4 regions of the Streptomyces sp. NPDC003077 genome follow, and region 3 is predicted to be linked to each of the others. Evidence: riboswitches for the same ligand, from Rfam matches in the RefSeq annotation. Region 3 holds a riboswitch; each other region holds the start of a gene.
What was found. Region 3 has a riboswitch for cobalamin ahead of ABZX96_RS22800 (ribonucleoside-diphosphate reductase subunit alpha). Riboswitches for the same ligand answer to the same signal wherever they lie in the genome.
Positions count from the first base shown of each region.

Region 1 (7,262 bases), on a different contig from region 3:
GCCGGAGGGGTGGGCGTCGGCGACCGCGAGTTCGTCCTCGATGACCGAACCGTCCTCCAGAGTGATCACGGCACGGCCGCCGAAGGCGCGGCGGGCGGGGTCGGGGGCGTGGTAGCGGCGGGTCCAGTCCGGGTCCTCGACCGTGGTGATCTTGCGCCAGAGCGCGACGGTCTCCGGGTGGCGGGCGCGCTCGGGCGCGTACGAACGCTCGTGGTGCCAGGTGCCGTCCTCCAGGGCCACGGCGAAGATGTACGGCACCGAGTGGTCGAGGGTCTCGCGGCTCGCCGTGGGGTCGTACTTCTGGGGGTCGTTCGCACCCGAGCCGATGACGTGGTGGGTGTGGTGGCTGGTGTGCAGAACGATGTCGCGGACGAGGCCGAGCGGGCCGGTCTTCTCGCGGAGCCGCCGCGCCAGGTCGATGAACGCCTGGGCCTGGTACTCGGCGGAGTGCTCCTTGGTGTACGTGTCGAGGATGGCGCGGCGGGGTTCGCCGGGTTCGGGGAGCGTGACGGTGTAGGTGGCGTCGGGGCCGTCGAGCAGCCAGGCCAGGAAGCCGTCCTCGCCCTCGTAGACGGGGGAGGGGGAGGTCTCGCCGCGCATGGCCCGGTCCACGGCCTCGATGGCGGCCTTGCCGGCGAACGCGGGGGCGAACGCCTTCCAGCTGGAGATCTCGCCCTTGCGGGACTGCCGGGTGGCGGTCGTGGTGTGCACGGCCTGCTGGACCGCCTGGTAGACGGTCGCGGTGTCGAGCCGCAGCAGCGTGCCGAGGCCGCAGGCGGTGGCCGCGCCGAGGTGGGCGACGTGGTCGATGCGGTGCTCGTGCAGGCAGATGCCCCTGACGAGGGCGACGTGGACCTCGTACGCGGCGATGACCGCCCGCAGCAGGTCCGCCCCGGTGCGGCCGGTGTGCTGGGCGACGGCCAGGAGGGGCGGGATGTTGTCGCCGGGGTGGGAGTAGTCGGCGGCGAGGTAGGTGTCGTGGAAGTCCAGTTCGCGGACGGCGGTGCCGTTGGCCCAGGCCGCCCACTCCGGCGGGACGCGGGTGCCGGGTGCCGTGCCGAAGACCGAGGCGCCCGGTTCGGCCGCGTGGGCCAGCGCCTGGGCGCGGGCGACGGCGACCGGGCGGCGGCGCAGGGCGGCGACGGCGACGGCGGCGTTGTCGATGACGCGGTTGACGGCCATCGCCGCCGCGTCGGGGTCGAGGTCCGGGGCGTCGGGGGTGCCGGTGGCGACCGTGGCCAGTTTCCAGGCGAGTTGGCCGTCGCGGGGGAGACGGTCGGCGCTGGGGTGGACGCGTACGTGGTGGTCGATCATGGGGCTCCTTGGTGGGGGGTGGGCGTGGTCGTTCTGCTTGCGTGACTGACTGCCTGCCTGCCTGCTTGCGTGGCAGCCGTCCTGTTTGCACGACTGCCTGCCTGGTTGTGTGGCTGCCGTTCTTCTTGTGTGGCTGTCTGTTGCTTGCGTGGCTGCCGCCCTGCTTGCGTGGCTGCCGCCCTGCTTGCGTGGCTGCCACTCTGCTTGCACGGCTGCCGTACGTGGTTCTCGTACGTGGCTTCTTTCGTACGGGGTCCCTCGCGCGCGGCTCTGGAAAGCGGCTCTCGTACGCGGACCTCGTACGCGGACCTCGTGTACGGACGAGCCTCCCCCGTCCCCGCCCCGCTGGCGATGGCTCCACGCTGCGGAATTCGTCCCTCGTACGGCTGTGAAACTGCGAAAGTCGCGAAACCTGCGGATGGTAATTTCGCAAGAAAGGCGCGAGAGTGATCAAGAAGGCGCACCGAAACGATCGGGACGGCGCGCGCCGAAACGGACAGGGAGCAGCGGCAAACCGACGGGTGGCTGCCGAGTGGGTGGGCAGCGGCCGGACGAGGCACCAGAGGGGAGCGCGTATGGCCATGGGACGACCGGTCGCCGAACGGAAGATCTACGCCCACGCCAAGCTGCGCCGGCTGCGCCGCGAGCGCGGGTTGAACCAGGTGGAGTTGGCCCGGTTGCTGGGGTTGTCCATCAGTTACCTCAACCAGTTGGAACACAGTCGGCGTCCGCTCACCGCGCCGGTGCTGGTGCGGATCGCGGAGGTGTTCGGCGTCGATCCGGAGTTCTTCTCCGAGGCCGACGAGGAGCGGCTGGCCACCGATCTGCGGGCGGCGCTCGCCGACGAGGCGTGCGGGACGCCCGTCCCGACCGAGGAGGTCGCGGAGGTGGCCCGGGACCACCCGGAGGTGGCCCGCGCGCTGGTGGCGCTGCACCGCCGCTACCGGGACGCCGCCGAACGCGTCGCCGCCCTCGCCTCACCCGGGGACGCGGGCCCGGTGGTGCTGCCCCCGGCCGAACCGCACGACGAGGTACGGGACTTCTTCTACGCGCACCACAACCACTTCGCCGCGCTGGACACCGAGGCCGAGCGCACGGCCACCGGTCTGGGCGCAGGAGGGGCCTCCGGCCCGAGGACGGTTTCCGGCCCGGGGACGGCCTCCGGCCCGTCGGCGGACGTGCTCGCCGCGCACCTTGCCGCCCGCCACGGGGTCCGGGTGGTCCGGGCCGCCCCCGAGCGGCTCGCGGACGCGCGCCGGTTCGACGCCGAGAGCGGGTTGCTGTTCCTGTCGCCCCGGCTGAGCGACGGCCAGCGGGCCTTCCAACTGGCCACCCAGCTCGCCTTCCTGGAACACGGCCCGCTGCTCGACGCGCTCGCCACCAGCGCGGATCTGACCTCCCCCGAGTCCGTTGCGCTGGCCCGCATCGGCCTGGCCAACTACTTCGCGGGCGCGCTGCTCATGCCGTACACGGCCTTCCACGCCGCCGCCGAGGAACTGCACTACGACATCGAACTCCTCCAAGCGCGCTTCGGCGTCGGCTTCGAGACCGTCTGCCACCGCCTGAGCACCTTGCAGCGCACCGGTCGGCGCGGGGTGCCGTTCTCGTTCCTGCGGGTGGACCGGGCCGGGAACATCTCCAAGCGCCAGTCCGCCACCGACTTCCACTTCTCGCGGCTCGGCGGCACCTGCCCGCTGTGGACGGTGTACGAGGCGTTCTCGGCGCCCGGCCGGGTCCTGACCCAGGTGGCGGAGATGCCGGACGGCAAGCGGTACTTCTGGATCGCCCGCACGGTCACCCGTGGCGGCTTCGGGCACCACGCGCCGCGCGCCGAGTTCGCGGTGGCGCTGGGCTGCGAGCTGCGGCACGCGCGGCGACTCGTCTACGCCGAGGGCATCGCGCTGGACGACCCTCGCGCGAGCACCCCGATCGGCCTCGGCTGCCGCATCTGCGAACGCCGCGACTGCGCCCAGCGGGCCCGTCCCCCGGCTGGCGGGCGGCTGGCGGTGGACCCGGACCGGCGGACGTATGTGCCGTACGCGGTGGTGGGGGAGGGCGGCTGAGGACGAGGGAGAGCGGCTGAGAGGCGGCCCCCGCCAGCCGGCAGCCGGACCTGGCAGCCAGAGCCGACGGCCGGACCTGACGGCCAGCGCCGACGGCCAGAGTCGACGGCCGGGCCTGGCAGCCGAACCCGGCAGGCCGCCGACCGGGAGCCGCGTCCGCTCCCGTCCGTCCCAAAGAACCCGCCCGCTCCCGCCCAGAAGCACGTCAGGCGCCCATCCCGGAGGCCCACCCGCCTCGCCGCGGAAGCTCGTCAGCGACACGGCCACCCGAGGCTGACGGCCTCCCCTCCCAAAACACGTCAGGCGCCCATCCCGGAGGCCCCAGCCCCGCCGCGGAAGCTCGTCAGCGACACACCCCCCGAGGCTGACGGCCTCCCCTCCCAAAACACGTCAGGCGCCCATCCCGGAGGCCCCAGCCCCGCCGCAGAAACTCGTCAGCAACCACCCACACCCCACCCCCGCCCCCCGCCCAGCCGCACGTCAGGCGGCGGCCGCCCGCCCCGCCCCCGCCACCACCGGATGCAGCGCCGCGTACTCCAGCGGCGTCGAAGGATCGATCGACACGTCCAGCGGCGCGGGCTCCGCACCGGCCCGCACCAGAAGGTCGCCAACAGCGGCGATCATCGCGCCGTTGTCCGTGCACAGCTTCAGTGGCGGCACCCGCAGGGTGATCCCGGCCGCCGCGCACCGTTCCTCGGCCAGCGCGCGCACCCGGGAGTTCGCGGCCACGCCGCCCACCACGACGAGGGTGCCGACGCCGTGCGCGGCGCAGGCGGCGACGGCCTTGCGGGTCAGCACGTCGGCGACGGCCTCCTGGAGCGAGGCGGCGCCGTCCGCCACCGGCAGGTCCGTGCCCGTGGCCCGGTGGCGCTCGGCCCAGCGGGCGGCGGCCGTCTTCAGGCCGGAGAAGGAGAACGCGTACGGGTCGTCGCGCGGCCCGGTCAGCGGCCGGGGGAACGCCACGGCGCGCGGGTCGCCGTCCCGGGCCGCGCGATCGACGGCCGGACCGCCCGGGTACGGCAGCCCGAAGACCCGCGCGACCTTGTCGAAGCACTCGCCGGCCGCGTCGTCCAGCGTGTCCCCGAGGTGCACGATCGGATCCCGGACGAGATCCCGTACGAGCAGCAGCGACGTGTGCCCGCCGGAGACGATCAGCACCACGCAGGGGTTGGGCAGCGGGCCGTGCTCCAGCGTGTCGGCCGCGACGTGCCCGGCCAGGTGGTGCACCCCGTACAGCGGCACGCCCAGCCCATAAGCCAGCGCCTTCGCGCCCGCGAGCCCCACCTGGAGCGCGCCCGAGAGGCCGGGGCCGGTCGTCACGGCCACCGCGTCGACGTCCGACATCCGTAGCCCGGCGTCGTCCAGCGCCTCCCGGACGACCGGGTTCAGCGCGTGCACGTGGGCGCGCGCCGCGATCTCCGGGACGACGCCGCCGAACCGCACGTGCTCGTCCATGCTCGACGCCACCGCGTGCCCCAGCAGCCGACCACCGCTGACCAGGCCGGCTCCCGTCTCGTCGCAGGACGACTCGATCCCCAGCACGATCCGCTGAGCTGCCATGAGGGCCTTCCTTGTGGTGCCGGTGATCTATTGCCCCGTAATTCTAATTGCAAGCTATGCGCAATAAGGGTGCGGGTGGCAAGGACCTCCCGCATCCCGCCTCACCCGGCGCCCGTGACTCACATCACACCCCAACCCCCGACCCGGCACGCGAACACCCGTGCCCCCGGACTCCCGCACCGCCTACGCTGGCCGACGTAGCTGGTTCGCCCTGCCCGCCAGGCAGGCGCGTCGCAAGAGGGAACCCGGTGCGAATCCGGGACTGCCCCGCAGCGGTGAGCGGGAACGACCGCCGTCATACGCACTGGACCCGGTGACGGGCCCGGGAAGCGACGGCCAGTAGGTGTCCTCCATGGGCCTCCATGAGCCTTTACGAGCCTCCATGGGCCTTTACGGGTCTTCATGGGTCTCCACGAGGACGCGCCCGCGAGTCCGAAGACCTGCCCGCTGCCCGCGTGCGACGGATCGCACGCGGAGCCCGGACGACCTTCGAGGGCGGGTCGGAGCGGCGTACCCAGCGGACGAGCGCACGCGGCCGGTGACGGCGGGCGGCGCGGCCCGTGCCGTGGTGCACCCTTCGCGCGTCCCCACCGGTCTCCGGGCCGCACGGCACGCACGCTCGCGAAGGAGAGTTCCGTGATCAGCAAGTCCGCGGCAGCACGGGCCACCGTGTACGGCTACCCCCGGCAGGGCCCGAACCGGGAGCTGAAGAAGGCCATCGAGGGCTACTGGAAGGGCCGCGTCGGCGCGGACGCCCTCCAGGACACCGCCGCCGCCCTCCGCCGGGACACCTGGCGGACGCTGGCCGAGGCCGGCGTCCACGACGTCCCGACCGGCGATTTCTCCCTCTACGACCACGTACTGGACACCACCGTCATGGTCGGGGCGATTCCCGACCGGCACCGGGCCGCCGTCGCGGCGAACAGGCTGGACGGCTACTTCGCGATGGCGCGCGGCACGGCGGACGCGGCGCCGCTGGAGATGACCAAGTGGTTCGACACCAACTACCACTACCTGGTCCCCGAACTCGGCCCGGACACCGTCTTCACCGCCGACCCCACCCGGCAGGCGGGGGAGCTGAGGGAGGCCCTGGCCCTCGGCCTTTCCGCCCGCCCCGTGCTCGTCGGCCCGGTCACCTACCTCCTGCTTGCCAAGCCCGCCCCCGGCGCCGACCCCGGTTTCCAGCCGCTGACCCTCCTGGACCGGTTGCTCCCGGTGTACGCCGAGGTCCTCGCCGACCTGCGCGCGGCGGGCGCCGAGTGGGTGCAACTGGACGAACCCGCCCTCGTCCAGGACCGCACCCCGGCCGAACTGAACGCCGCCGCCCGCGCCTACCGCGACCTCGGCACCCTCACCGACCGGCCCCAACTCCTCGTGGCGTCCTACTTCGACCGACTCGGCGAGGCGCTGCCGGTACTGGCCAAATCCCCGGTCGACGGGCTCGCGCTGGACTTCACCGGACCCGCCGCCGCGAACCTCGACGACCTGGCGGCGGCCGGCGGCCTGCCCGGAAAACGCCTGGTCGCGGGCGTCGTCGACGGCCGCAACGTCTGGATCAACGACCTGGCGGCCTCCCTGACCACCCTCGGCACACTCCTCGGCCTCGCCGACCGGGTGGACGTGGCGGCCTCCTGCTCGCTGCTGCACGTCCCGCTCGACGCCACGGCCGAACGGGACGTGGACCCGCAGATCGCCCGCTGGCTCGCCTTCGCCCGCCAGAAGACCACCGAGATCGTCACCCTGGCCCGCGGCCTGACCCACGGCACCGGCGCGATCACCGCCGAACTCGCCGCCAACCGCGCCGACCTGGGGTCCCGCGCCGGTTCGGCCATCACCCACGACCCGGCCGTCCGCGCCCGCGCGGCGTCGGTCACCGACGCCCACACCCACCGCTCCCACCCGTACCCCGAACGCGCCGCCGCCCAGCGCGCCCACCTGGGCCTGCCGCTCCTGCCGACCACCACCATCGGCTCGTTCCCGCAAACCACAGCACTGCGCACGGCCCGCGCCGATCTTCGCGCCGGACGGATCGGGGAGGCGGCGTACGAGGAACGCATCGAGGCCGAGATCCGCGAGGTGATCTCCTTCCAGGAGAAGACCGGCCTGGACGTCCTCGTCCACGGCGAGCCCGAACGCGACGACATGGTCCAGTACTTCGCCGAGCGACTGACGGGCTACCTCGCCACCCGGCACGGCTGGGTCCAGTCCTACGGCACCCGCTACGTCCGGCCGCCGATCCTGGCCGGCGACATCTCCCGCCCCGAGCCGATGACGGTCCGCTGGACGCGCTACGCCCAGTCGCTCACCCCGCGCCCGGTCAAGGGC
Region 1 covers NZ_JBEXNM010000027.1:38,106-45,367, forward strand. Annotated here, with positions in the region: gene ABZX96_RS19515 (MmgE/PrpD family protein) at 1-1,314, opposite strand, end outside; gene ABZX96_RS19520 (short-chain fatty acyl-CoA regulator family protein) at 1,896-3,377, shown strand; gene tsaD (tRNA (adenosine(37)-N6)-threonylcarbamoyltransferase complex transferase subunit TsaD) at 3,858-4,937, opposite strand; cobalamin riboswitch at 5,173-5,379, shown strand; gene metE (5-methyltetrahydropteroyltriglutamate--homocysteine S-methyltransferase) at 5,574-7,262, shown strand, end outside.
Region 1: linked by a shared signal. The riboswitch ahead of metE (5-methyltetrahydropteroyltriglutamate--homocysteine S-methyltransferase) and the one ahead of ABZX96_RS22800 (ribonucleoside-diphosphate reductase subunit alpha) in region 3 are both predicted to bind cobalamin.

Region 2 (7,262 bases), on a different contig from region 3:
GCCTTACGGCGGAGTAAGAGGAGGAGAGGCGGCAGGAGCAGGCACTGTGCGGCGGCCAGTAGCCAGAAGAGGCCGGTGTTCCCGGTCTGTTCGCCCCATCCGTAGAGCTGGCCGCCCAGTACGCCGCTCGCGCCGGCGCCCAGGCCCGCGGCGAGCCGTTGCTGGCCGAAGACCACGGCGTCGGAGCGCGGGCTGCGGCGCAGGGCCTCCAGGTCGTTCTTGAGGAACAGCACGATGTCGCCGAGGGTGATCAGCGCGCCGCCCACCAGGAGTGCCCACCGGGTGCCGATCGCCAGGACCGCCAGCCCCAGGGCCAGCCCCGCGAAACCGGCCGCGAGCGCCGTCCCGTACGGCAGCCGCCGGATCAGCCCGGACGCCGGCGGCTGGAGGACGATGACCAGGACGAAGCAGACGAGCAGGACCAGGCTGTAGAACTCGCTGGAGGCCCGCTCCACCGCGTACACCGCCAGGTAGTGCTGGAAGTGGAAGTAGAGGTAGAAGGCCAGGGCGTTGGCGGCGAACGGGAGGACGGCCACGCCGGTCAGCAGGCCGGTACCGGTACGGGCGGCCCCGGTGGTCGGCTGTTCACCGTTCGCCTCGTTCGCGTTGTTCGCGCCGTTCGCCTCGTTCGCCTCGTTCCCCTCGCGTCGTCCCAGCTCGGGCAACCGGGCGTGCCCCGCCAGGACGATGACGAACAGTGCCGTCACCGCGACGAACAGCGCGCCGGGCGACGACAGGACGAACGGGCCCGCGATGAGCGGGCCGACCGCCATCCCCGCGTTGAGCGCCGCGTTCCCGGCGGACAGGAAGGCCGGGCGCCGGTCCTCGTCCACGCCGTGCACCAGGTACGCCTTGTTGGCCGGGAGGTAGAGGGCCGCGCCGCAGCAGGTGAGGACGAGGGCGCCGACCGCGAGCGGCGGCCAGCGCAGCGCCAGCAGCAGCCCGACGAACCCCGCCGTACGGATGACCAGCGCCCACACCATCGTGCGCCGCAGCCCGAAGCGGTCCGCGAGCGCCCCGCCGACGATCCCGCCCGAGAACTGGACGAGCGACGCCACCGCCAGGACCACCCCGACCGCGCCCAGCCCCATCCCCAGCCGTTCGTGCAGGAACACCGACATGAACGGCAGGACCATGAAGCTGCCGAGCGGGATCAGGAACGAGCTGAGGAGGAGGAAGCGCAGGGGACCGTTCAGCGATCCCAGGGCGGTGCGCAGCCCGGGGGTTCGAGGGGCGGGGGCGGCCGGGCTGCTGGTGCCGGGGCCGGCGCCGTCCGGACCGCTGGCGCCCGGACCGGCGCCGTCCGGACTGCTGGTGCCCGGCCCGGCGCCGTCCGGACCGCTGGCGCTCGAACCGGTGGTCCGCTCAGCCACCGGCCGCCCGATCCGTCCCGTTGACCTGTCCTAGCCCGTTGCCGGCACGCTTGGCTTCGCCGGCCCGTTTCCCCTCGTCCTCGAAAGGCACCGTCAGCACCCGCACCGCGTTCGCGGCGGCCACCGCGCAATGGGTGGCCAGCTCGGCGGTCTCGGCCTCCGCGTAGACGATGCCCGCGTACCCCCGGCTGTCCCCCAGGTGCTCGATGGGGTCGCCGGTCCGTTTGATGGGGTACCAGGCGGGGGCGCCGGGCATGTCCGCGAGCCGGTCGAGCCCGGTGACGCCGGTGAACGCGCCGGGGCGCTCCGGATAGCCGAGGACGAAGGCGACGGCCGGTCCGCCGGGGAACTCGGCGTCCATGAGGCCGGGGCGGCGGCCGAGCGCGGTCTCGATCATCGCTTCGTACACGTTGACGCCGAGCGACCGGCACAGGCCCTCGCCGACGAGGGCGCCGCCGATCCGCGGGTTGATCTCCACGACCTCCGGACCGGCCGCCGTGAGGGCGAACTCGACGTGTGCGAAGCGGTCGGTGTACCCGACGGCCGCGAGCACCCGGTCGAGCCAGTCCTCCAGCGCCGCCCGCCGCGCCTCGGGGAAGGCGACGGGGAACGCGGTGATCTCCTCGCGGAAGTGCGGCTCCGGCGACATCAGGCGGCTGGAGACGCCCAGCAGCCGGGTCCGTCCCTCCCAAGTGAGCGTCTCGGCGCTGTAGACCGGGCCGGAGAAGTACGGTTCGGCGAACAGGCGGCCCGTCAGCCGCCGCCCGGCGGCCTCGCGCAGCGCCGCGTCCAGTTCCGCCTCGTCGCGGACCAGCCAGACGTTCTGACTGCCCGTGCCCGCCGTGTCCTTGAGGATGGCGGGCAGGCCGGCCTCCTTGAGGACGAGTTCCGATGCCTCGGCCGCCCCGGCCGCGACCTCGACGGCGCCCGCCCGCGTCAGCCCGGTCGCGTACAGCCGGTTGCGTACGGCGGCCTTGTCGCGCGTCAGGCGCAGGATCTCGGGGGCGAGGCCGGGCAGGCCGAAGCGGGCCGTCAGCTCGGCGCCGACCAGCGTCCAGGTGTCGGTCGAGCTGATCAGTCCGCGTAGGTCCGGCACCTGGCGGAGCCGGGCCGTCACCGCGTCCGTGTCGAAGGTGTCGATCTCGACGACATCCAGGGCGGCGTTCGCGGGGAGCCGTTCCAACTCGTAGGTGTAGTAGGACGGGTCGCGGGTCAGCAGGAGCAGCCGCTCGCCGAGGGCGTCGGCGGCGCGCGCCAGGTGTCCCAGTCCGAAGGTGAGTGATTCCAGGCAGGCCACGGTCACGCGGCGGGTTCCTTCCAGTGCAGAGGGTGGGAAGTCCGGTTCCGGGCAGCCGCGCCGGGGGCCCGGCCGCAAGCCACCAAGCGAGAAGCCCGGCCGCTCGCCACCAAGCAAGCAGCCCGGCCGCAAGCCGTCGTCACGCCACGGACTCCTTCCAGCCCGCCGGGCAAGGGTTCCGGTTCCACGCCATCGTCGACCAGGGCATGGCCATCTCCTCCGGCGAGCCGACCTCCACCGGCTTGAGGGCCGCCGGGTCCAGGGCCTCCGCGTGCCGGGCGTGGACGCGCTCGACGTAGCGGTGGCCGGTGTCGGCGCCGATCACCAGGTGGAGGCGGTCGGGGTGGCGCCGGGCCTCGTGGGTGGCGGTGAGGTAGGCGGCGCCGGTGGAGAGGCCCGCGAAGACGGCGTGGTCGCGCAGGAGGGCGACCGTTCCGGACATGGCGTGGGTGAAGTCCATCCAGTGGATGGCGTCGTACAGGTGGTGGCGGACGTTGTCGAAGACGATCGACGAGCCGATGCCCGCGATGATCGCCTCGGGGTCGTGGTGGTCCTGGCTGCCGAACGTGACGCTGCCGAACGGCTGGACGCCGACCAGCCGCACGGACGGATCACGGCGGCGCAGGTGCTCCACCAGCCCGCCCGTCGAGGCCCCGGAGCCGACACCGCCGACCACGGTCAGCGGACGGTCCGGCACGTGCGCGGCAATGAGGTCGGCGACCTCCCGGTAGCCCAGGTAATGGACGTCGTCGTGGTACTGGCGCATCCAGTGGGCGTCGGGCCGCCCGGCGAGGAATTCGCGGACCCGCCGCACCCGCAACTCCTGGTCGAGCTTGAGGTTCCGGGACGGCCTGACCTGCTCGACGGTGGCGCCGAGGATTTCGAGCTGGGCGCGGGTGGTCGCGTCCACGGTGGTGGACGCCACGATGTGGCACCGCATTCCGTAACGGTGGCAGGCCAGCGCCAGCGCGTACGCGTAGATGCCGCTGGAACTGTCGACGAGCGTCTGTCCGGGGCGGACCGTGCCTCGGGCGAGGAGGTGGCGCACGGCGGCGAGGGCGGAATAGATCTTCATGGACTCGAACCGGACCAGGACCATGCCGTCGGTCAGACGGACGAGATCCGGGATCTTGAGGGCGTCGGCGATATGGGGGTGTATCACCCGTAGCCTCCCTGGGCGAAAGAGCACTGGTGGCCGAGCGAGTGGAAGAAGGCGGAGATGTCGTCCTTGGCGGACGGGGTGGGACGGCGGACGAAGAGGTAGCCGACCAAGGACCCGGTGTGGGCGACGAAGACGCCGTCGGCCCCCAGTTCCTCGCGGTGCGCCAGGACGGCGTCGAAGGTCCGCTTGGGCAGCACCTCTTGGGACAGGACGGCGCTGGTCGTCGCGGCCCGGGCCACGGCGGCCGGGTCGGCGGCGGAGAAGCCCTTGAGGAGGTCCGTCAGGCACCGTTCGTACTCCTCCGCGCGCCGGCGGTACTGGCGCAGCAGCAGGGGGGTGACGGCGGTGGTGTCCACGGTCCCGGGCTCGGTGATGTAGGCGGTGTGGAAGCCGAGGGCGGTGCCCAGGCGGCGCACCACCCGGTGCCGGGCGCTCAGGTAGAGCGCGAACTCGTCGAGGAAGACACTGTCCGCGCGTTCGATCGCCGCCAGGATGCCGGTGACCGCCTGGGGGTCGTACGGCAGGGAGAAGACGTGGAAGAGGCAGCGCAGGGTGGCGACGATGTCCGCCGTGGAGCTGGCCATGCCCACCCCGACCCGCAGGTCCGAGTGGGTGCTCCAGCGGCCGGGCGGCAGCGTGAGCCCGTAACGGTCCAGGAAGAGGCGGGCGGCGGTGGCCGACTTCTCGCCGGGGGGAAGGGGATCGGGCGGGCCGGTTCCGGGCGTGAAGTAGACCCAGGAGTGGCGGTCCACGGGGAACGAGACGAGGGCGATGTCCGGGCGCGGCCCGGCCCGCAGCGGGCCCTGGTAGAGCTCGCCCAACGTGCCGTGGCAGACGCCGCAGGCGGGGCGCGGCACGCGGTCTTGGGGGGACATCAGGCCGGGAGGGCCGGCGACGGGCGTAACCGGGCGGTTCCGGCTTGGACTTCGGCCCTGGCCCTGGCCCTGAAGGAAATGGCGGGGGCGGTAGCACGCGGGCGGGGCTCTCGCGTACGGAGCCGGTGGCCTTCCGTACGAAGCCGGGGCCCGGGCCCTCCCGTACGGAAGCGGAACCCTCCCCCACGACGCCGGAATCCTCCGGCCGTTCCTCCGGCCGTTCCTCCGGCCGTTCCTCCGGTCGCTTCTCCGGCCGTTCCTCCGGTCGCTCCTCTGGTCACGAACGCGTCCTCCCTCGTCATCCCGATCCCACTTCCGAGGACGACGGGGACGTGACGTGGCTGGACGGCGCGCCGCGTACGCGCGTCGTTCCGCCAGCACCGCCGACCCAGCCCTCGAAGGTCACCGTGAACAGCGCGTGCGGACGCGCACGCGCGCAGCATGGCAGGTCTTCGGACTCGCGGGCCCGGTGCCGGGCCTCCGGCACGCACCTACTGGCCGTCGCTTCCCAGGTCCCTGGATGGGGCCCAGTGCCGTTGACGGCGGTCGTTCCCACTCACCGCTGCGGGGCAGTCCCGGATTCGCACCGGATTCCCTCTTACGACGCGCCACCCCCCTGTGGCGCGAACCAACTGCGCTCATCAGCGTAGAGATACCGCTCCCCATGCGACAGATGAGCACCAACCGTTGTCCGGTTATGACCGTTCGCTCGGGGAGACGGGGCGCCCGGCCGGGACGGTGATGGCTGACCGGGGCAGTGACGCGCATGTCCGACGGGCTTGCGAAGGGCGTGTCCGGTTTTGGTCGGCGCTCCGGGGCCCGATTCCGGCTTTCATCGGCACTTCGGGACCTGATTCCGACTTTGCCCCTCCTTGGGGAAAGAATCAAGACAACCCTGCCGTTCTCGGGCCGAACCGCGTCCACCGTCACGGAAGGCACGTAAGGAAGCCATATGCCCGGAAGGCACGTAACCGCCAAGGCGCGTAACCGGAAGGCGCACCACCAGAACGCACGTAGCCGCAACGCACGCGGCCGGAAGCCGCGCAAAGCAACAGGGCGAGCGCCCGGCGCCCCCGTACAGGGGTCGCCCGCGCCCGCCCCGCCGCCGTATCGGCGTGCGTCACCGCGTCATCGGCGGATCAGCGTGCGTCACCGCGTCAGCGCACGTCACCGCGTCACCGAGCGGCCACCACCTTCTGCCCCTGCCCCTGCTCCTCGCCCCGTCCGGCGGGAGCGGCCTGCGGCAGGCGGGCGCCTTCGATGTCGATGTGCGGGATGGCGCGGTCCAGCCAGCGGGGCAGGGCCCACGCGCGGCGGCCGAGGAGGGCCAGGGCCGCCGGGACGAGCGTCATCCGTACGACGAAGGCGTCGATGGCCACGCCGATGGCCAGGGCGAAGCCGATGGACTTCAGGATCGGGTCGGGGTTGAAGATGAAGCCGCCGAAGACCGCGGCCATGATCAGGGCGGCGGCGCAGACCACCCGGCCGCTGCTGGCGACGCCGTGGGTGATGGCCCCGGCCGCGTCGCCGGTGTGCTCGTAGTGTTCCCGCATGCGGCTGACGAGGAAGACCTCGTAGTCCATGGCCAGGCCGAACAGCACGCCGATGAGCAGGACGGGCAGGAAGGCGACGACCGGTCCGGCCGCCGGAACCTGGAGGGCGTCGGCCAGGTGGCCGTCCTGGAAGACCCATGTGGTCGCGCCGAGCGCCGCGGCGATCGACAGCAGGAACCCGAGAACGGCCTTGAGGGGCACCAGCAGCGACCGGAAGGCGAGGGCCAGCAGGACCAGGGCCAGGATCACGATGATGGCGACGAACAGCGGCAGCGCGTCGGAGAGCTTGGCGGACACGTCGATGGCGGCGGCCGTCGCACCGGCGACGTACAGGGTGCCGCCCGCCCGGTCGACGTCGGGCGCGTGCTCGCGGAGCCGGTGGACGAGGTCGGTGGTGGCCTGGTCGTCGGGGCCGGTGGTGGGCACCACGCCGATCACGGCGAGGGTGCCTTCGGGGTTGGCGATCGGCGGGGCGACGGCGGCGACGCCTCGGTCGTGGGAAAGGGCGGCGCCCAGTTCCTTGACCGTCTGGGCGCGCCGTTCGGCGGGGATGCCGTCGGTGTCGACGATGGCGGTCAGCGTGGCGTTGAAGCCGGGGCCGAAGCCCTGGCTCAGCAGGTCGTAGCTCTTGTGCTGGGTGGTGTCGGTCGGCTGCGCGGCGTTGCCGGGCAGGCCCAGGCGCAGGTCGCGGGCCGGCAGCGCGAGCGCCAGCAGGCCGAGGACGCCGACCAACAGGACGACCACCGGCGCGCGGGTGACGGCGCGCCCCCAGGCCATGCCCCACGCGCCGGGCGCACGCTCGGCGCGACCCGGACGCGAGCGCCGGCGCGGACGCGGGCGCAGCCGCTCGCCGAAGAGGCTGAGCACGGCCGGGACCAGGCTGATGGCGACGAGCACGGCGAGCAGGACGGTGACGGCGGCGGCCAGGCCCATGATCGTCAGGAACGGGATACCGGTCGCGGACAGCGCGGCCAGCGCGATGATCACCGTGGCGCCGGCGAA
Region 2 covers NZ_JBEXNM010000003.1:4,620-11,881, reverse strand. Annotated here, with positions in the region: gene ABZX96_RS02860 (MFS transporter) at 1-1,217, opposite strand, end outside; gene ABZX96_RS02855 (ATP-grasp domain-containing protein) at 1,366-2,676, opposite strand; gene ABZX96_RS02850 (cysteine synthase family protein) at 2,810-3,832, opposite strand; gene ABZX96_RS02845 (hypothetical protein) at 3,829-4,707, opposite strand; cobalamin riboswitch at 5,133-5,355, opposite strand; gene ABZX96_RS02840 (MMPL family transporter) at 5,883-7,262, opposite strand, start outside.
Region 2: linked by a shared signal. The riboswitch ahead of ABZX96_RS02845 (hypothetical protein) and the one ahead of ABZX96_RS22800 (ribonucleoside-diphosphate reductase subunit alpha) in region 3 are both predicted to bind cobalamin.

Region 3 (7,262 bases):
CTCGCGGGTGCGCGCGTCCCACAGGCCGTGCCGCTTGAGATCCTCCACCAGGTACGTGTTGACCTGGAGGAACTCGCCGGACAGCGTCTCGCGCTTGAACAGGTTGGAGACCTGCGGCTCGATGCACTCGTACACGCCCGCGATGGACGCGATGGTGGCGGTCGGCGCGATGGCCAGCAGCAGCGAGTTGCGCATGCCGGTCTTGGCGATGCGGGCGCGCAGCGCGGCCCAGCGGTCCGCCCAGTGCGGCTCGGCGTTCGGGTAGTGGTCCGGGTGCAGCACGCCGCGCGCCGTACGGGTCGCGGACCACGCCGGGTGCGGGCCGTGCCGCTCGGCGAGGTCGGCGGACGCCTCGTACGCGGCGAGCATGATCCGCTCGGAGATGCGGGTGGACAGCTCCCGGGCCTCGGGCGAGTCGAACGGGAGCCGCAGCCGGAAGAAGACGTCCTGGAGGCCCATCAGACCCAGACCCACCGGGCGCCAGCGGGAGTTGGAGGCGCCGGCCTGCTCGGTCGGGTAGTAGTTGATGTCCACGACGCGGTCCAGGAAGGTCACGGCGGTGCGGACGGTGGCGTCCAGCCGCTCCCAGTTCATGGTGCCGTCCTCGCCCAGGTGGGCGGCGAGGTTGACCGAACCGAGGTTGCACACCGCGGTCTCGCCGTCGTCGGTGACCTCCAGGATCTCCGTGCACAGGTTCGAGGAGTGCACGACGCGGCCGGGCTCGGCGGTCTGGTTGGCGGTGCGGTTGGCGGCGTCCTTGAAGGTCATCCAGCCGTTGCCGGTCTGCGCGAGGGTGCGCATCATCCGTGCGTACAGCACCCGGGCCGGGACGCGCTTGACGGCCTTGCCCGCCGCCTCGGCCGCCCGGTACGCGGCGTCGAAGTCCTCGCCCCACAGGTCCACCAGCTCCGGCACGTCCACCGGGGAGAACAGCGACCACTCCTGGTCGGCGTCCACCCGGCGCATGAACTCGTCCGGGATCCAGTGCGCGATGTTCAGGTTGTGGGTGCGGCGGGCCTCCTCGCCGGTGTTGTCCCGCAGCTCCAGGAACTCTTCGAGGTCGGCGTGCCAGGTCTCCAGGTAGACGCAGGCGGCGCCCTTGCGCCGGCCGCCCTGGTTCACGGCGGCCACCGAGGCGTCCAGGGTGCGCAGGAACGGCACGATGCCGTTGGAGTGCCCGTTGGTGCCGCGGATCAGCGAACCGCGGGCGCGCACCCGGGAGTAGGACAGGCCGATGCCGCCGGCGTGCTTGGAGAGCCGGGCGACCTGGTGGTAGCGCTCGTAGATCGAGTCCAGCTCGTCCAGCGGGGAGTCCAGCAGGTAGCAGGAGGACATCTGCGGGTGCCGGGTGCCGGAGTTGAACAGCGTGGGGGAGGACGGCAGGTAGGAAAGCGTGCTGGTCAGCCGGTACAGCTCGGCCACGTCTGCCAGCGCGCGCGCCGAGTCGTCCTCGGCCAGGCCGCAGGCCACCCGCAGCAGGAAGTGCTGCGGGGTCTCGATGACCCGGCGGGTGGTGGGGTGCCGCAGCAGGTAGCGCGAGTGCAGGGTGCGCAGCCCGAAGTAGCCGAACCGGTCGTCGGCGCCGTCCGCGAGCGCCGCCTCGACCAGCGCGTCCAGCTCGTCCGCGTGGGTGCGGACGAACGCGGCGGTGGTGTCCGCGATCAGGCCCTCCCGGTGCCCGGCCGCCACCGACGCGGAGAACCGCACGGCGCCCTCGGCCGCGGCCTCCTCGGCGACGGCGATGCTCAGCAGCCGCGCGGCGAGCCGCGAATACTGGGGCTCGTCGCCGATCAGCCCGGCCGCCGCCTCGATGGCCAGCGACCGCAGCTCGGCCTCGTCCGACCCGGGGTGCCGGCCGCGCAGCGCGGCGGCGGCCACCTTGCCGGGGTCGGCGGCGGGGAGGTCGGCGGTGAGGTCGGTCAGGGTGCGCAGCAGGGCGGCGCCCGGCGCGTCCTGGTTCCGGGGGACCTGGGCGGCCCGCTCGGCTGACGCGGGCTCCGTCGGCGCGATGGTCACGGGGGTGCTCTCCCTCACTCGGCGGGGGCCTGGAGGGACGGGCGCGATGGGCGCGTACGGGCACACCTCACCCCGGGAAGCGGGATGCGGGCACGGCTCCGCACGGCGTCCACCGGCTCAACCCTCGAAGCCCGGACGTGGGACGTCCACACCCTTGCGGTGGGGACGTACTGCCGGCAGGTCTTCGGACTTGCGGTGCGTAAATACGCACACATACACACGTTGCGGGACAGTTCCGGATTCACACCGGATTCCCCTGCATCGGCAGCGAGCACGAGCATACATCTTGTGCCGAGAGATGACGGCACCCCCACATGTAGTGCCGAGTCGTGGCGGGATGCCCGTGGATGGTCAGGGATGCCCGCAGATGCCGGAGGGAGATCCGGTGCGGAAGACGTACGCGGTGACCATTCGAGGCACGCGGTGTTGACGGGGCTGTCGGGAACACGGAGGCTCCAGTGTGCTCCGTCGGCCAGCGGGGCCGGGGGAGGACGGTGAGGGGGAAGCATGCGCAGAACCATCACGGCCGTGGCGCTCGTCGCGGGGGCGTGCGTGACGGCGGGCCTGTTACCCGCGGGGACGGCGGCGGCGCGCTCGGGCGGTGGGGTTGGGGGGCACTCGGACGGTGGGGTGGTGGCGCGTTCGGACGGTGGGGCGGTGGCGCGCTCCGACGGCCTGGCTGTGGCGCGCTCGGGCGGCGCGGTTGCGGGGCATTCGGACGGTGGGGTGGTGGCGCGCTCCGACGGCCCGGCTGTGGCGCGCTCGGGGCGGCCGGCGACCGAGCGGGTCAGCGTCGCGGCGGACGGCACGCAGGGGAACGGCTTCTCGGCCTCGCCCAGCATCAGCGCGAACGGCCGGTACGTCGCCTTCAGTTCGCAGGCGGACAACCTGGTCCCCGGGGACACCAACGGCGCGGAGGACGTGTTCGTCAAGGACCTGGTCACCGGCGCGGTCGACCGGGTCAGCGTCACGACCGACGGCATCGAGGGAACCGGGCGCTCCAGCGCTCCGATGATCAGCGGCGACGGACGGTACGTCGCCTTCCGCTCGGACGCCGCGAACCTCGTCCCGGGCGACACCAACGACGAGGCGGACGTCTTCGTCCACGACCGCCGCACCGGCCGCACCGAGAGCCCCACAGCGGGCACCGGCACCTCGCCGTACGGCTACGGCGTGCAGAGCTTCGTCCTCAGCGCCAACGGCCGGACACTGGCCTTCGGCTCCGGCCGGTCCGACCTGGTGCCCGGGGACACCAACGGTGCCGACGACATCTTCGCCTGGGACCTGCGCACCCGGAAGCTGCGCCGGGCGAGCGTGGCCGGCGACGGCACCCAGGCCGACGCCATCTCCCGCTTCCCGACCCTCAGCGCCGACGGCCGCACGGTCGGTTTCACCTCGGAGGCGAGCAACCTGACGGACGGCCGGGCCGGTTTCCGGCCGCCGCCGCTGTACCCGATGTACGTGCACGACCTGGACACCGGGCGCACCAGCGTGGCCAGCCGCGGCTCCACCGGCGAGGTCGTCGGCGTCACGCCGGAGACCCACCTGAGCCCGGACGGCCGCTACGCGATCTTCGACACCCCCGCCGACGACGTGGTCCCCGGCGACACCAACAACACCTACGACATCTTCGTCCGCGACCTGAAGACCGGCACCGTCCGCCTGGCCTCCCGCGCCCACGACGGCGCGCAGGGCAACGGCTGGGCCGCCGACGGCCGCCTGAGCGCGAACAACCGCTACCTGTTCTTCAACTCCGTCGCCACCAACCTCGTCCCCGGCGACACCAACGGCCGCGACGACGGCTTCGTCCGCGACCTGAAGACCGGCGCCGTCCAGCGGATCAACCTCGCCCACGACGGCGGCCAGTCCACTTCCTGGGTCAACGACGTCGTCCCGGACGCCTCGGGACGGCTCGCCGCCTTCGACTCGCGGGACGAGGGGCTGGTGCCCGGGGACACCAACGCGACCGGGGACGTGTTCGTGCGGCGGGTGACGTGGTGAAGGGGGAGCGGCCTCAGGCCGGCTTTCGCGCGAACGCCCACAGCCTGATCTCGGGTATCGGATCCCAGTCCCGCTCCGGGGCCCGCTCGAAGCCCAGGCGCCGGTAGAGCCGGTGCGCCGGCAGCAGGTGCTGCTGGCTGGACAGCACCATCCCGCGCAGCCCCAGCGCGCGGGCACGGTCGAGGCAGGCGACGACGAGCGCCTCGCCGACCCCGCGCCCGCGCGCCGCCGGATCGACGGCCAGCATCCGGAACTCGCCCTCCTCGGGCCCGGCTATCTCCGCGTACGGCGTACCCGGCGCGGCGAAGGTCACCGCCCCGAGCACCCGCTCACCCCCGGCCTCCACGGCGACCAGCACCTCGGCGTGCTCCACCCGGTGCGCCACCCGCCGCAGCACATCGGCGTACGGGTCCCGATCCCCGGAGGTCAGCAGCCCCTCGTCGGTGTAGACCGTCACCAGCAGCTCGCCGACTTCCGCGTACTCCTCCGGCCGCACCGGTCTGATCGTGATGTCCATGCGAGCCAGTGTGCCGGGAGGGTCTGACAATGGGCCGCCCGGGCCGGGGGTTCGGGCGGCCCGGGCCGATGCGTGGTCCAGGCAGCGGGCTTCACCGCCGGACAGGGACAAGCCCTCGTACGCGTACAACCGCCCCCGTACGCGCGCCCCACCCCTCCCGCACAGCAGAAATAGGAAGACCGGGCCCCAACGGAACCCAGCCCCCTCCTGTACGGAGGCCGAAACACGGCGAAGGCCGGGCCCCCAGCGGAACCCGGCCCCGAACCCGCGGAAGAATCAGCGCCCCGCCGGCACCTCCGCCTCCGCCGGGGCAGGAGGCAGATCGGCCTTCACGCCCGGATCACCCGCATCCGCCGTGTAGTCCTCCGGCCGCGTCTCGTCCACGCCCGCCGGAGCCTTCACAGCCCGCAGCACCACCGTCAGGACCACGGTGACGAGCACGTTCAGCACGAACGCCGTCAGGCCGATGTAGCCGATCTCGCCGATGCCGGGGATCTCGGCGCTGGAGCCGCCGAAGTGCTTCTGGGTGGGGCTGGCCACGCCGTACGCGGCGAGGGTGCCGTAGATCATGCCGGCGGCCCAGCCCGCGAGCAGGGCCCAGCGGTGGAACCAGCGGGTGAACAGGCCGCCGACCAGGGCGGGCATGGTCTGGAGGATCCAGATGCCGCCCAGGAGCTGGAAGTTGATGGCGACCGTCTTGTCCATGGTGAGGACGAAGGCCAGCGCGCCCACCTTCACCAGCAGGGACACCAGCTTGGCGACCTTGTGCTCCTGCGCGGGGGTGGCGCCGGGCTTGAGGAAGTCCTTGTAGATGTTGCGGGTGAAGAGGTTGGCGGCGGCGATGGACATGATGGCCGCGGGGACCAGCGCGCCGATGCCGATCGCGGCGAACGCGACGCCCGTGAACCAGTCCGGGAACATGTTCTCGAAGAGCTGCGGGATCGCGAGCTGTCCGTTGGTGACCTTGATGCCGGACGCGATGGCCATGAAGCCGAGCAGTGCGAGCAGGCCCAGCATCAGGGAGTACAGCGGCAGGATCGTGGTGTTGCGGCGGATGACGTTGCGGCTGCGGGAGGAGAGCGTGGCCGTGATGGAGTGCGGATACATGAACAGGGCCAGCGCCGATCCGAGCGCCAGCGTGGCGTAGGCCCACTGCGCGTTGGGGCCGCTGGCCAGTTCGCCGCGCGGTTTGCCGGTCGCCGGGTTGGGCTCGGCGAACGCCTTGCCCGCCGCGTCGAAGATGTGGTCGAAGCCGCCGAGCTTGATGGGGATGTAGATGATCGCCACCGCGATGACGATGTAGATCAGCGCGTCCTTGACGAACGCGATCAGCGCGGGCGCGCGCAGGCCGGACGAGTAGGTGTACGCGGCCAGCACGCCGAAGGCGATGAGCAGCGGCAGGTCCTTGACGAACCAGTTGGTGTCCTCGCCGCCGCCGACGCCCATCACGTCCAGCACCGCCTGGATGCCGACGAGTTGCAGGGCGATGTAGGGCATCGTCGCGAGGATGCCGGTCAGCGCCACGGCCAGGGACAGGCCCTTGGAGCCGAAGCGCCCGCGCACGAAGTCGGACGTGGTCACGTAACCGTGCTTGTGCGAGACGGACCACAGGCGCGGCAGGAAGGTGAAGATCAGCGGGTAGACGAGGATGGTGTACGGGACGGCGAAGAAGCCGGCCGCGCCCGCCGCGTAGATGGCGGCCGGGACGGCGACGAAGGTGTACGCGGTGTAGAGGTCGCCGCCCAGCAGGAACCACGTCACCCAGGTGCCGAAGCTGCGCCCGCCCAGGCCCCATTCGTCGAGGTTGTCGGACTCTGCGGCCTTGCGCCACTTGGCGGCCAGGAAGCCCATGACCGTCACGGCCAGGAAGAAGAAGATGAAGACGGCGAGGGCGACGCCGTTGACGCCGCCCGCCTCCGCCGCGAGGTGCATCGGCTGTGGTGGTGTGGTCATCGGGTGCCCTCCGCCTTACGGGCGCGCTGCTCCCGCTGGACCAGCTTGTACGCGATCATGGTCAGGCCCGTGGAGATCAGCACCCAGAGCATCTGGTACCAGTAGAAGAACGGGATGCCGATGAGGGTGGGCTCCACCTTGGCGTAGGAACTCACCCACAGCATCGCCACGAACGGAGCGAACAGGCACAGGCCGGCCACCACACGCGTGGGAGTCACCACCCGTCTGCGGTCCGGTGTTGGTGCGGGCTCTGTCATGGCCGTACTCCGTTCCCTGGCTGGTTCCTTACGATCATCTGTGCGGTGGGCAGGCAATCTAGGCCAGGGTTGTCATGCGCGTCACTACCTGTCCGCATATCGGTATGACAACGCCGATGGGCAGGTGACGCGCGGGCGAACGGAGGCGGCCACGTTCGGGGTGGGGGCCGCGCGGGCGATCGGAGACAGCCGGCACCTCGGGGGCGACGGCGGCTTTGAGGGCGACGGGCCCTCAGCAGCAGCGGAAGCCCGAGCGCGGGTCACCGTCCCGCGCGTCGGTGCGCCGCCGCTCGAACTCGCGGCGGCTGGGCACCGCGACGTGCGGATCGTGCCGCCGGACGTGGGCGACGTAGCGCTCGTACGCCGACTCGTCCGTCAACTCCCGCACGTACCAGCGGACCCAGCGCAAGCCCCGGCGGACGGCGTTCACGGGCGGCCCCCCTCCTGCGGCTCGCGTTCGGCCGGTGGCTTGAGTTCGGCCCGTTCCGCCCTGGTGGCCACCAGCCCCGCCGGGGCCA
Region 3 covers NZ_JBEXNM010000036.1:1,562-8,823, forward strand. Annotated here, with positions in the region: gene ABZX96_RS22800 (ribonucleoside-diphosphate reductase subunit alpha) at 1-2,016, opposite strand, end outside; cobalamin riboswitch at 2,174-2,304, opposite strand; gene ABZX96_RS22805 (hypothetical protein) at 2,524-4,017, shown strand; gene ABZX96_RS22810 (GNAT family N-acetyltransferase) at 4,031-4,534, opposite strand; gene mctP (monocarboxylate uptake permease MctP) at 4,811-6,487, opposite strand; gene ABZX96_RS22820 (DUF3311 domain-containing protein) at 6,484-6,744, opposite strand; gene ABZX96_RS22825 (YbdD/YjiX family protein) at 6,977-7,174, opposite strand; gene ABZX96_RS22830 (carbon starvation CstA family protein) at 7,171-7,262, opposite strand, start outside.

Region 4 (7,262 bases), on a different contig from region 3:
CTGCGCGATCTGCCAGGTCGCGGCCTCGTCCCGCCAGAGGCTGTGTTCGCGGGTGATCCCCCACAGTCCGAGGGCGAGGGCCAGGAGCGCGGGCAGCACCGGTACCGCCGCGGCCGTCCACCGCCCGTCACCTCGCGGGCGTCCCGCCTCCGGAGCGAGCCCGTCGCCTCGCCCCGGACCGGCGACCTGCGACGGAGTGTCCCCGGACCGCGGCCCGGGGACACTCGCGACCGAAGCGGACGCACCTGTTGGAGAGGTGGGACGCACGGCTACGGTGTGCGAAGGGCGCGGGGCAGCGCCGGAGGGCGGTTCGACGGGCATACGGTGCACTCTACACTCCACGTATACATCCGATACATAGAGTGACAAGGCGTCCACCGTGCCCATGGGCTCCTTCGGGTGCGTCCGGCCTGCTGTGGGGCGCCCCGCGATCCGCGGATGACGGCCGCGATCCACGGCCCCATGGCCCCGCGGCCTGCGGAACGCCCGACCGACCCATACGGAAAAGCCCGTACGGAAAGCCCAGACGGATAGCGCCCGTACGGAAAGCCCACACCGAAAACCCCCACCGAAAACCCCCACCGAAAACCCACACCGAAAGCCCATGCGGAAAGAACGGAGCCCTGGAGACGTGCTGGACCGAGCCGCCGCGCGCACCGCCGCACCCGCCGAGCCCAGCACCGGATCACGGGCCACGCTCGTCCGCGTCCGCGAACCGCTCGCCCGCGTGCGGGGTCCGCTCGCTCGCGTACGGGACGCCTGGCCGGTGCTCGTCACCGTCTGGGTCCTGAGCCGCCTGTGGCTCGTTCCGGCCGCGCTGCGGATCAACCCGATCGTCGGCGGCGGCCCCCTGGACCCGTCCGTCTCCAAGGTCTACACCGGCTGGTACCCGATCCTGAGCGGCGGCGCCTTCCCGCTCCACGACGTGAGCTGGCAGTACCCGCCCGGCGCCGCGCTGCCGCTGCTCGCGCCCGGCCTGATACCGGGCCTGGACTACGGCCACGCGTTCGTCACCCTGGCCGCGCTCTGCGACGCCGTGATCTTCGGGATGCTGCTGTACGTGGCCCGCCGCCGCGGCCGTTCGCTGGCCGCGCCGTGGCTGTGGACGGTGGGGCTGGCGGTGCTCAGCACCATGCCGCTGAACCGCTTCGACCTGCACGTCACCGGGGTGGCGATGGCCGCGCTGCTGGTCGCCGGGTCCCGCCGGGCCTGGGCCACCCGCGCGTTCGGGGCGCTGACCGCGCTCGGGGCCACGATCAAGGTCTGGCCCGCGCTCCTCCTCGCCGGCACCGCCCGTGGGCGGCACACCCGTGCGGCGTGGACCGCCGCCGCCCTGGCGGGCGCGGTCGTCGTCGGGACGCTGGCGCTGGCCATGCCGAACGCGTTCTCCTTCCTCGTCGGCCAGTCGTCCCGCGGCATACAGATAGAGTCCGTCGGCTCCCTGCCCTTCCATCTGGCGCGCCATATGGGGTGGAGCGGGACGTGGGCGGCGAAGGACGGTTCGCACGAGTTCGTCGGCCCGGGCGTGGAGGCCGTCAACGTCACGATGAAGGTGCTGACCGTCCTCGCCTTCGCCTGGCTCCTGTGGTGGCGGCACCGCTCCGACCGCACGGCCCCCTGGGCGCTCCCCGACGCGGCCCTGACCGCCACGCTGCTGTTCGTCGTCACCAGCCGGGTGATCAGCCCGCAGTACGTGGTCTGGCTCCTCGGCCTGGCGGCCGTCTGCCTGCTGCGCGGTGACACCACTCAGCGCCCGGTCGTCTGGCTCGTCCTGGCGGCCTGCGTGTTCACCACCCTGGACTTCCCGCTCCTGTACCGGGGCCTGCGCGATCACGCGTCCTGGCTGTCCATAGGCAATCTCTATGTACGCAACCTGCTGCTCCTCACGGCGGCGGCGCTGTCGGCCCGCCGACTGTGGCGGGGGACGGTGACGGCCCGACGGGACGAAACGCTCCTCCCCGCCTGACGGGTGGTCGGCCCTCCCCGCCTGACGGGTGGTCGGCCCGGGCCCGGCCCGTTGCCATACCCGGACCGTTTCTCCGGGCCCGCCTTCGTCACCGCCCCGGCCGGTCCGCCCGCCTCGTCCTTGTCACCGCCCCGGCCGATCCGCCCGCCCCCACCCACGCCGACTCCCGACGCCCGCCCCCACGCGCCCACCCCCACGTGACCGACTCCACGCGGGCGCTCCGTCGGCGGCGATCACCCGGCTGGGATGATGCCGCCATGCGAACGCCTCACGAGCAACTCGGCAACGGGAACCCCTTGGCCACCGAGGGGGGCATGAACCAGGGCTCCGACGCGGACTCGTCCCCGTACGCCCACGCGTACCCCGGCACCGACGCGTACCCGAGCACCGACGCGGACGCGTACCCCGGCACCGCGCCGATCCCCGCCCCCCGGACCGGCACCGAAGCCGACGACGGCGCCGAGCCGATAGACAACGGTGCCGGGATCGACATGATGAGCGTCCCCGCCCCCGCGCACGGCCTCGCCCCCGACGACATCGACAGCGGACTCGTCCCCGTCGAGAACGGCGAGCTGTTCTACGAGTCGGCCGGCACCGGCCCCGCCGTGGTGCTGCTGCACGGCGGCATGCTGGACCAGCGCATGTGGGACGAGCAGTTCGGCTGGCTCGTCCGCTCGGGCCTGCGGGTGGTCCGCTACGACGCGCGCGGTCACGGCCTGTCCTCCAGCGTCGACGGCGACTACGCCAACCACGAGGACCTACGGACCCTGCTCGATCACCTCGGCATCCCGCGCGCCACGCTCGTCGGCCTCTCGCACGGGGCGCGCGTCGCGCTGGACATGGTGCTGGCCCACCCCGCGCGCGTCACGGCCCTGGCGCTCGCCGCGCCGGGCGTGAGCGGTCGCACCTTCACCGACCCGTTCATCCTGGAGCACATCAAGGAACAGGTGGCCGCCATCGGGGAGGAGGACGGCGCGGCCCGGTTCGTGGAGCACTTCCTGCGCATGTGGGTGGACGGTCCGCACCGTCAGCCGTCGATGGTGGACCCGGAACTGCGGGAACGGATGCGCGCCTCCGCCGAAGCCAACGTCATGGCGCACGCGGACGGGATGGGGGCCGGGCTGCCGATCGAGGTCGGCGCCGCCGCCCGGCTGTCGGAGATCCGGGTGCCGACCCTGGTCCTGGACGGCGACCTGGACAGCACCGACATCTCCGCCAACGCGCACGCCATCGCCGTCTCCGTCCCCGGCGCCCACCGCGTCCGCGTCCCCGGCGCCGGCCACATGGTCAACCTGGAGAACACCGCCTGCTTCGACGAGGCGCTGCACGGGTTCCTTTCATCGGTGCCGCACTGACAGGTCTGCCGGTGCCGCTCTGGCGGACCGCAAGGACGTCATCCGGCACCCATCCGGCCCGCCCAACCGCTCACCCACTCACCCGCTCACCCGTTCACGCCGACGTCAGACCCGCCCGCAGTTGCCGGCAGGCGCCGGCGGCCTTGCGGGTGGCGTCGGCGCACACCCGGCAGTGGGGGAGGTGCCCGGCGTGCTGCGCGCACAGTTCGTGGCTCCGTTCGCAGGCCATCGCGCAGGCGTCCAGCAAGGACGCGAGCAACGCGGCGTCGCCGCCACCCGCCCGGTCCAGCACCCGGCAGGTGGCGGTGACGACGTCGGAGCAGTCCATGTCGCGGGAAACGGCCTCCCGCATCCGCTCCGGCTCTCCTTCGGAGAGCATCGCCGCCGCGCAGACCGTGACCGCCGCCTCGCATTCCCTGAGCGCGGTGACGGAGTCGTCAAGGGCGGCGGGACTCAGCCGGGCCTTGACGGCGAGATCGAGGAGAAGGGGGTTGTGGAGGTTCATGATCTCTCCCGAGGGCCGGGCCCGCTTCCGCCCCTGGCCCACTGCGGAAGCTACTCCGCGAGCCCGTCCCTGACGACACCGCGCACGGTTCCGGCCGAACGGATGCCGCCCGGCCCCGCCCTGGCACCACAACCTCCCCCTTGCCACCAGGGACGATCCTTGGTGAATCCTTGGTCCGCCCCATAACTTCGCGGGCTAAGGTAACCGGGCCGTGGTGATCGGGAAGACCGGTGACGGACCCCTCGGGGTCCCAGACCGGCGCGGCCCTCGCCACTGTGATCGGGTAGTTCCCGACCCTTTCCGCACGTGCCACCGGCGCGTACGGGGCCACTGACCGCAGCCGCGGCCGGGAAGGCCGGGCCGGGCGCGCGTACCCGTGAGCCAGGAGACCGGCCACGGCATCTCACGAAATCATCCACGAGGTGCTGGAGCGTGATCACCGGATGCCCGGGTCCACCCGTCCCCCCATGTCCCCTTCTTCTCCTTCTGGCGGCCTTCCGCAGACTCCGGCACCCCCCGGCTTCCGCTGGCGGCGGCAGGACACCGTACGCACCATCGGCCTCATGGCCGTGATCGCCGGGCTGCACGTCGTCGCCTTCGGCGTCCTGCTGCTCCTGGTGGTGCCGAACCACTACACCGTCGGCAAGCAGGTCTTCGGCGTGGGACTCGGCATCACCGCGTACACGCTCGGCATGCGGCACGCCTTCGACGCCGACCACATCGCCGCCATCGACAACACCACCCGCAAACTCATGGCGGACGGCAAGCGTCCGGTCTCCGTCGGATTCTGGTTCGCCCTCGGGCACTCCAGCGTCGTTGTCGCCATGGCCGCCCTGGTGGCGGGCGGCGCTCAGCTCGCCGGGACGCTCCTGGACGACGAGTCCCGCGCGCACCAGGTGCTCGGCACCATCGGCACGACCGTCTCCGGCACCTTCCTCTACCTGATCGCCGCCCTCAACCTGATCGCGCTCGCCGGCATCCGGCGGGTCTTCCGCGCGATGCGCGAGGGCCGCTACGACGAGACGGAACTGGAACAGCACCTCAACTCCCGCGGCTTCATGAACCGCTTCCTCGGCCGCTTCACCCGCTCCATCAACCGCCCCGGCCAGATGTTCCCGCTGGGCTTCCTCTTCGGCCTCGGCTTCGACACCGCGACCGAGGTGACGCTGATGGTCATGGCGGGCAGCGGCGCCGCGGCCGGGCTGCCCTGGTACGCGGTCCTGTGCCTGCCCCTGCTGTTCGCGGCCGGCATGAGCCTCTTCGACACCCTCGACGGCACCTTCATGAACTTCGCGTACCAATGGGCGTTCTCCAACCCGGTCCGCAAGGTCTACTACAACCTCACCATCACCGGCCTGTCGATCGCGGTGGCCTTCTTCATCGGCACCATCGAGCTGGTCACGGTGCTGCACGACAAGCTCGCCCTCACGGACGCGGTCACCGGCTGGATCTCCGGCCTGGACCTGGACAACGTCGGCTTCATCATCGTCGGCCTGTTCGTGGTGGTGTGGGCGGCGGCCCTCGCGTACTGGCGCCTGGCCGGCGTCGAACGGCGGTGGGCGGCCCGCACGGCGGCCCCGGAGAGCTGACGACCCCACGGAGCCGGGGATTACGAATTACGAGGGGCGGGGCACGGACAGGAGACGGCAACACCGGACGGGCGCCACGGAGGCCGGTCGGGCGACGGAGACCGGCCGAAAGCCATGAAGGACGGACGAAGGCCGGACGACGGGCGAACGGGCGCCGCACGGGCACCGCCCCGACCTTCCCCCGAGCCCGCCCCGCCCCCGTCCTCAACGCGCCGTCCACGCGAGCCGCACCGCCAACACCGCGATCACCGCATTGCCGACGAGTGCGGTGATCAGGCGCCCCCGCTCCCCCGTCAGCACCCGCCCCACCGCCGCCCCGCCCAGCGCCAGCACACCCTGCCAACTGGCCGACGCGACGGCCGCCGCCAGCACGAACGCCGCTCCCGCACCCGCGTCCCACGACGCGTTCCGCTGCCCCACCACCATGGCGGCGAAGTAGGCGACGGTCACCGGATTGAGCAGCGTCAGCCCGACGAACCCGGCGTAGGTACGGCCCCACCCACGATCCGGCCCGCCGCCCCTCTCCCTCGCCGGGCCACGTTCCCGTGCGTGTCCCCGTTCCCGTGCGTGTCCCCGTTCCCGTGCGTGTCCCCGTTCCCGTTCCTGTCCTCGTCCCCGTTCCTGTCCCCGTCCCCGTTCCCGTACGGCCGTGACGACGCCCACGGTCGCGACCGTCAGCAGTACCCCCGCCGCCGCCCATTGCAGCGGCCCGGCCACCGGCTCCACGTACTGCCCCAAGGCCACCCCGCCCACCACCGCGACCAGCGCGTACAGGCCGTCAGCCGTGGCGGTGCCGAGGCCCGCGGCCAGTCCCCGCAGCAACGACGTACGGGCCGCCAGTCCCACGATCAACACGGAGACGGCGCCCACCGGCATCGCGATCCCGTACCCGGCCAACAGGCCGGACAGCAAGGCATCCCCCATGCCCTCACGGTGCCAGCCCCCGCCACCTGCCGCCCGGCATTATTCACCGACGGAAAAGAGCCGGAAAAAGCCACAAAGGAACGAACGAACAAGGACGAACAAGGACACGCAAGGACACGCAAAGAGCACCAGCACGGAAAACGAGCAAGCAGCAAAAAGCGAAACAGACGGCCCCCTCACCCCCCAACCTCCCCCCGCGACCGCAACACCACCGCCACCAGCGCCGCGGTCAGCGCCAGCCCGCCCGCGGCGATCGCCGTGACCGCCGTGAAGCCCTGGTCGTAGGCGGCCCGAGCAGCGTCCATCACCGCCCGGCCCACCGATCCGCCGGTCCCGTCCGCCACCTCCTCGGCACTGGCGAACGACTGCTCCGCCGCTCCCCGTTCCCCCGGCGAGAGGCCCGGGACGGCGGGCAGGGCCGCCCGGTACGTCGCGGCCAGCGCCGTGCCCAGGGCGGCCACGCCCAGCCCAGCGCCGAGTTCGAAGGAGGTCTCCTGAATGGCGGCGGCCTCGCCGGAGCGTTCAGGATCGGCGGCGCCCATGATGGAGTCGGCCCCCAGGGTCATGACCACGCCGGCCCCGTACCCGGCCACCAGCAGCGGCGCCACCAGCGCCCCGTACCGCGCCGTGTCACCGACCAGGGCCAGCACGCCCGACGCGAGGGCGAAGACGGCGAGCGCGCCGGTGAGGGACCACCGGTTGCCCCAGCGGGCCGACAGCCAGGGCGCGGTGGTCGCGCCGACCGCGTTGGCCCCCGCCAGCGGCACCAGGGCGAGCCCGGCCCACAGCGGCGGATACTGCCCGACCTGCTGCAACCACTGGGTGAGGAAGAACAGCAGGGCCACATAGCTGCCGAAGCAACTGACGACGCACACGGTGGCGGTGGCGAACCGGCGATCGGCGAAGAGGGCGAAGTCCAGCAG
Region 4 covers NZ_JBEXNM010000078.1:7,641-14,902, forward strand. Annotated here, with positions in the region: gene ABZX96_RS32925 (glycosyltransferase family 39 protein) at 1-99, opposite strand, end outside; gene ABZX96_RS32930 (glycosyltransferase family 87 protein) at 632-1,966, shown strand; gene ABZX96_RS32935 (alpha/beta hydrolase) at 2,224-3,321, shown strand; gene ABZX96_RS32940 (hypothetical protein) at 3,416-3,826, opposite strand; cobalamin riboswitch at 3,981-4,239, shown strand; gene ABZX96_RS32945 (HoxN/HupN/NixA family nickel/cobalt transporter) at 4,294-5,415, shown strand; gene ABZX96_RS32950 (LysE family transporter) at 5,620-6,339, opposite strand; gene ABZX96_RS32955 (MFS transporter) at 6,516-7,262, opposite strand, start outside.
Region 4: linked by a shared signal. The riboswitch ahead of ABZX96_RS32945 (HoxN/HupN/NixA family nickel/cobalt transporter) and the one ahead of ABZX96_RS22800 (ribonucleoside-diphosphate reductase subunit alpha) in region 3 are both predicted to bind cobalamin.